Regions from separate parts of the Limosilactobacillus avium genome, predicted to be linked through region 2. Evidence: predicted binding sites of a transcription regulator. Region 2 holds the regulator's gene; the other holds the start of a gene.
What was found. The regulator HrcA, encoded in region 2, represses chaperone genes, less so after heat shock. The targets are predictions, from matches to a motif close to TTAGCACTCNNNNNNNNNGAGTGCTAA.
Positions count from the first base shown of each region.

Region 1: a site for HrcA is predicted at 1,973-1,999, ahead of QOS01_RS04640 (Hsp20/alpha crystallin family protein). Genes of this name have one in related genera too.

Region 1 covers NZ_CANCWN010000009.1:48,532-51,951, reverse strand. Annotated here, with positions in the region: gene QOS01_RS04655 (acyl-CoA thioesterase) at 1-317, shown strand, start outside; gene QOS01_RS04650 (aldo/keto reductase) at 368-1,216, opposite strand; gene QOS01_RS04645 (L,D-transpeptidase) at 1,231-1,785, opposite strand; gene QOS01_RS04640 (Hsp20/alpha crystallin family protein) at 2,075-2,506, shown strand; gene QOS01_RS04635 (HdeD family acid-resistance protein) at 2,579-3,103, opposite strand; gene QOS01_RS04630 (hypothetical protein) at 3,226-3,396, opposite strand; gene QOS01_RS04625 (VanZ family protein) at 3,420-3,420, opposite strand, start outside.
Region 2 covers NZ_CANCWN010000001.1:47,206-50,625, forward strand. Annotated here, with positions in the region: gene ribF (riboflavin biosynthesis protein RibF) at 1-319, shown strand, start outside; gene QOS01_RS00230 (hypothetical protein) at 451-822, opposite strand; gene hrcA (heat-inducible transcriptional repressor HrcA) at 941-1,990, shown strand; gene grpE (nucleotide exchange factor GrpE) at 2,003-2,584, shown strand; gene dnaK (molecular chaperone DnaK) at 2,607-3,420, shown strand, end outside.

The DNA of each region.
Region 1 (3,420 bases), on a different contig from region 2:
CCTTCAAGCTCCAGGATTCAATGTGTATGGAGGCCTACGTCACCGGGGTTGGTCACCGCTCCATCGAGGTTTTTGTTAAGGTCATTGGTGAACACCTGATGACTGGTGCACGCTTCTTGGGCTTTACCTGCTTCATTACCTACGTCATTGCGGACCCTAAAAAGGCGGTTCCGGTGACAGGGATGGTTCCGGAAAGCGATGAACAACGGACACTATTAGCCGGCTACGAGGGGCGCCGTCAGGAAAGACGCGTCAGTCGGCAGGCTGAGCAACAAATTACCGACGCTGTCTCGCTTGACTTTCCCTGGCGAAGATAAAAAGATCGACACTACGTTTGAATTCAAACGCTAGTGTCGATCTTTTTTTATTAGAGAACAGCGAGTGGCTGCTTACTGGTTGGCTTGGGAAAGGTGGCGGCTAACTGCTTCAGTTCGTCACTACTAAATTCAAGTGAACCGGCCTGGACATTTGCCTGGGCATGTTGCACCGAACTGCTCTTGGGAATTGCTAGGACGTCCGGTTCCCGAAGCGTCCACGCCAGCATTACCTGGTAAATCGTTGCCTGGTGGTTAGCGGCAATCTCTTGCAGGACCTTATTGTCTGCCAGTTTGCCGGAAAGGGAGTCACCCTGGGCAAGGGGCGAGTAAGCAATTAGGGGAAGGCGGTGGGCCCGCATCAGGGGGAGGAGGTCAAATTCAATTCCCCGTTCATCAAGGTTATACAGGTCTTGGTTAGCAACGCAGTGGTCACCTTTTGGGAGGGCCCACAGCTCCTGGAGGTCACTAACATCAAAGTTGGAGACCCCCCAGGACCTGATTTTACCCTTCTTAACCATTTCTTCCATCGTGGTGACCGTTTCTGATAAGGGCACCGTTCCCCGCCAGTGGAGGAGGTAGAGGTCAAAGTAATCAGTTCCCACGTTTTGCAGGCTCCGGTCGAGACTCCGCTCTAAGAGGCGGGCACTGGCGTTTTGGGGCAGGACCTTATCGATCAGGAAAAGTTTTTCCCGGGCAAAGGGGGCGATGGCCTCCTTGATGAGCCGCTCCGAACGGCCATTGCCATACATTTCAGCGGTATCCACCACCCGGGCTCCGGCATTGATGCCAGCTTGAATGGCGGCAATTTCGTTCTGTCGTTGTGCGGGATGGTCACCGATGTTCCAGGTTCCGATTCCCACGGCGGGGAGGGGGACCCCGTTAATTGTTACCTTTTTCATTCGGAAGCCTCCTCTTAGTTATCCTGGACAACAACCTTGGTTCCTTCTGGCATGTTCATCATCCACTTGGAGTCTGGGATAGACAGGCGGACACAGCCGTGAGAGGCGGTCGTTTTACCCAGTTTGGCTGCTTCAGACTTGATGTAGTGGCCGTCCTTATCCGTTGGGACACTGTGGAAGAGGTAGGAGCCGTTATCATGCCAGGAAACGTAGTTATTTGCCCCGCACTTAACCGATGGGTTGTAGAAGCCATTACCCCGTTCGGACTGGATTGCGAAGGTTCCGGTTGGCGTTGTACTTACCCGTTTACCGTCCTTGTTTTCGTACTTTCCGGCACTGCAGTACATTGTGTACACCGCCTTATTGCCGGACATGATGTAAACCCGGTTCTTGTTGATGCTGACCTTGATCCAAGGGTCCTTGAGCTTGTTGATGTCCGGGTAAGGAATTGTCTCCGATGACTTCCGGTAGTCGATGGGTGTCCGCATGTTGGAGTGGGCGCTGGCAGTGACGCTCCCGGTGATCAATGCAAATACACCGACGAGGGTGACTAAAAAGATTTTCTTCATTAAATTCATTGTGTGATGCCTTCTTCAATAATTAATAGCTACATTTTAGCACAATAATGCATGATTAAATGTTCATATGTTTAGGGATAGTGGAAAACTTTTTGCCGTTAAAGCATCCAATGATTGAGGGCCCTAATCCATTGAGCGCGTAAGCTTCAGCAGTTTGGTTAAGATTGGTCAAGAAAAAATAGCACTCGAAACGATTAAGTGCTAATTTTTTCTTGACTATTGTTGACCAATGATTAATATAGAAAATGTAAACAAGGTATGAGAAAGGATGATTCGATATATGGCTAACGAAATTCAACGTCGTAACAACTTATTTGATAATCTGATGAATATGCGTGACTGGATGAATGATGACTTCTTCTCAGACTTAACACCAGTAGCTGATCACATGAAGACCGATGTTGCCGAGAACGACAAGGGTTACACGGTTAAGATTGATATGCCGGGCTTTGATAAGAAGGACATTCATATCAACTACGCTAACAACATTTTGTCCGTAACTGGTCACCGGGACACCTTTGCTGATGATAGCGACAAGGATGGTAATGTTCTCCACACCGAACGGCGGTATGGTCAAATGAGTCGGCAATACCGTTTGCCGGACGTTGACCGGGACGCAGTCAAGGCCCAATACACGAATGGAGTTTTGACCTTGAACCTGCCAAAGCTGCAAGCCAGTGACGAGAATGATACCCGGATTGACATTGACTAATAAAAATCACCTTTAAAAAACAAATAGCACCACGCGCCGAATTGGTACGTGGTGCTATTTGCATAAACGACATTAGAATGCCTGAATAATCTGCATGATGCCGAAGACTAACAATAAAGTTGAAACCAGCCAAACAATCGTCAGTGCAGAAAGAATTGGACTAAATAGGAGAATTACCCCCAGGACAACGCTGACGCCCCCTAGGATAACCAGCAGGGTGGCGTACCCGCGATGGAAAGTCTTGAAGAAGCCGGCAGCCTTGATTTGCATGATGGCATCGATGATGAACCAGATGGCAAACAGGATTGCCAGGTAGAGAATTCCCCAGTTAGGATAGACGAGGACGATAACCCCCAGAATAATATCTAAAATAGCTGCAAAAACAATCCAACCGGAGCGTTCGTTCAGAGTGGCATTGATAAACTTGCGGAACCACAGTTCGTAGATTCCCCGAAAAATAAAGGCGATCCCGACCAGAATGGACAGGAAGTGAAGGGTCTTGTCAGGGTGCATGAAGGATGCAAAGCCGGCAATCACAAACAGGATTCCTAGGACCAGACTGAACCAGTCGAACCGCTTTTGATGTTCATTAAACATAAACCATTTTCTCCTTTCTAATTTAGTAACGAGACCATCATAGTTCTTTTTTATTAATTTAGCAATAGACTAAAATACGCCACGATGCGGGATTAACCGGGTCATGGCGTATTTGGTGTATTTTAATTAAGGTGTTCGCGGATACCATGGGGAAAGTCCTTGTCAATTTCCCGTAGAATCGGCAGTAAGTAGTTGACATAGCGGTGGTAGGCCTCGATTGGTTCAACGTCCTTGCTGTTGGCTTGCATTAGGGCAATTGCAATATCGTGTGCACGTTGTTCGTTTGAAATCATTAATGTCACCTCACAGTAATAGTT
Region 2 (3,420 bases):
ATCACGGGAAAGAATTCCGGGGATTGGTGTGTACGCGGTCGACGTTAAAATTGGTGACCAGTGGTACGGGGGGATGGCCAGTGTTGGTCATAACATTACCTTTGGTGACCATAACCAGCTGACCGTTGAGATTTACCTATTTGACTTTGACCAAATGGTTTACGGCGAAGAGGTAACTGTTCGTTGGTACCAATACCTTCGTGGTGAGCAAAAGTTTGCGGATGCCGCTGGTTTGGTGGCGCAAATGAAGCATGATGAGCACGCTGCGCGTCAGGTTGTGCAGGCACCACCAGCAATTGCGGGTCAGATAATTCATTAAAACGGTAAGGATGAAGTTAGCCGCAAGAAAGAAGAGGCCTTTAGCGTTCGGAAAGTTTGAACGCTAAAGGCCTCTTTGTGTCCTACATTGAACGCTGAAAGACTAGAACTACTTTTTTACAAAAGATTTTCCTAGTGGCGACTAGCCCGGTGGTTAGTGCCCTGGTGAATCTTGTGGATCCGCCGTTTAAACTTTGGCCCGTCCGTGGTAACTAACCGGAAGTGGCGCATTTTGCCGTGAAAGGGGTGACCAGTTAAGCGGAGGTTGGTCCATGAACGCATGATGTCAGTCATCTGGTCAATCTCCTTAACCCGCTCTTGGTTGCCTTCTCTTTTAGCAGCATCCTTGATGTCGGACTGGAGACGGTAGATGAGGTTATTGTGATAGGCCAGCAGCTCGTTGGTTAGCGGGGCGCTCCGGTACTTATTGAAGAGCCGTTGGATGAGCTCCATTGCCTCCTGAGCGTTATGAGGTTGCACGTAACGGTGGTCGTCTGTACTCATTTATAAAATCTCCTTAGAATTAGTTTGACATTCCTTGACTTTTAAACAGGTGATTGGTATATTATTAAGTGTGTTTAGCACTTAGCCCTAAAGAGTGCTAAAAAGGGATGTGATCAAAATGCTAACACAACGACAAAAGACAATCCTGCAAGCGATTGTACGTCAATACACCTCAACTGGTCAACCGGTGGGGTCAAAACACCTTGCTGAAAAGTTGCCATTCAAGGTCAGTTCCGCAACAATCCGGAATGAGATGGCGGTATTAGAAGAACACCAGCTGATCAAAAAAGAGCATTCGTCTTCGGGACGGGTACCTTCAAAGCGTGGCTATCGCTATTACGTCGACCACCTGCTGGATGCAAATGCGCTCACGGATAATGACCTGGTTGTTATCCAGAATTCTTTAGGGACAAGTTTTCAAAAGATTGATGAGATTGTTTCACATTCGGCGGATATCCTGTCCGACCTGACTTCGTACACGGCCTTTACCCTTAAGCCAGAGCAAACCGATGTCCGCTTAAGTGGGTTTCGGGTAGTCCCGTTGGGTAACCAAAAGGTAATCGCCATTTTGGTTACCGATAGTGGGGACGTTGAGAGTCAGTCGTTTACTTTACCCCGTAATTTTGATACCGATGCACTCCAAGCGGTAATCAGGATGATTAATGACCAGCTAGTGGGACGACCACTAACTGAAGTTGTTAAGCGGCTGAATGATGACATCCCAATGCGGATTATGCATTACATGCATGGTGCGGACGGCTTCTTAGACCTGTTCGATAACGTCGTTTCCCGGGCGGCCCGGGAACGCTTCTTTGTCGGTGGTCGGCTGAACATCCTAGGATTTTCCAACAACCAAGATCCGCAAGCCCTGCAGGCGTTATACAGCCTGATTGATCGGAACGACGAGTTGTCGCACCTACTTGACACCGGGGCTGATGATAAGGATGTCAACGTCAGGATTGGTTCGGAAATTTCTCAAGACCAGGTATTAAAAGATTACAGTCTAATCACGGCAAGCTATGATGTCGACCAGTATGGCAAGGGAATTATTGCTGTACTGGGGCCCACCAGGATGCCGTACTCACGAACGATTGGAATTGTGAATGCCTTTCGTCAGGAGTTAGCCAAGCGACTACTTGACTTTTACCGACACTATTACGATTCATAGGAGGCGAGTCATTTGGCAAAAGAAGAAAAGAAGGATCAGCAGGCGCAGCCAAAAGACAAGGTCAAAGCTGCCCACAATGATAATAAGGCTGAACACCAAGGTGGCCATAAGGGTCAGTGCCACCACCGCTGCGAGCAGCTCCAGAAGCAAGTTGACGACTTGAAGAAGCAACTTGCGGACAAGGATGATAAGTACCTGCGTGCTGAAGCGGAAATTCAAAATATGACGACCCGCTTTAATAAGGAACGTGCCCAGATCTTGAAGTATGATGGTCAGGACCTGGCAAAGAGCGTTCTTCCCGTTCTTGATAACCTTAAGCGGGCACTAACAATTGAAGTTAAAGATGAAAATGGCCAACAGCTAAAAAAGGGTATTCAAATGGTCCACGACCACTTAACGGCGGCCTTAAAGGACCATGGGGTCACTGAGATCCCCGCAGAAGGAAAGATTTTTGATCCGACCTTGCACCAGGCGGTTCAGACCGTCCCGGTAGAAGGTGATCAGAAACCGGAAACAGTTATTAAAGTCTTACAGGCTGGTTACCAGCTGAAAGACCGGGTTCTGCGTCCCGCAATGGTTGTTGTGGCACAATAAAATATAAGAGAGGGAATAAACAATGGCAAGTAACAAGATTATTGGTATTGATTTAGGTACTACTAACTCCGCCGTTGCCGTTATGGAAGGTAACGAGCCCAAGATTATTACTAACCCAGAAGGGAGCCGGACAACGCCATCCGTTGTTTCATTTAAGAATGGCGAAACCCAAGTTGGTGAAGTTGCCAAGCGGCAAGCAATTACTAACCCGAACACGATTTCTTCTATCAAGAGTCACATGGGTGAAGCCGGCTACACAGTGGAAGTCGACGGTAAGAAGTACACTCCACAAGAGATCTCCGCGATGATCCTTCAATACATCAAGAAGTATGCGGAAGATTACATTGGCGACACCGTTGACAAGGCCGTTATTACGGTACCTGCCTACTTCAACGATGCTCAACGTCAAGCAACTAAGGATGCCGGAAAGATCGCCGGTTTGGACGTTAAGCGGATTATCAACGAACCAACCGCTTCTTCTTTGGCTTACGGCCTGGACAAGAAGGACAAGGACGAGAAGATTTTGGTTTACGACCTTGGTGGTGGGACCTTTGATGTCTCCATCCTGGAATTAGGTGACGGGGTCTTCCAAGTCCTTTCAACTAATGGTGATACCCATCTGGGTGGGGATGACTTCGACCAAAAGATTATGGATTGGTTGATCGACGGCTTCAAGCAGGAACACGGCATTGATCTTTCACAAGACAAGATGGCTCTGCAACGGTTGAAGGATGCCGCTGAAAAGGCCAAGAAGGACCTTTCCGGTGTTCAGGAAGCACAAATCAGTCTGCCATTCATTTCATCCGGTGAAAACGGTCCCCTCCACTTGGAGAAGA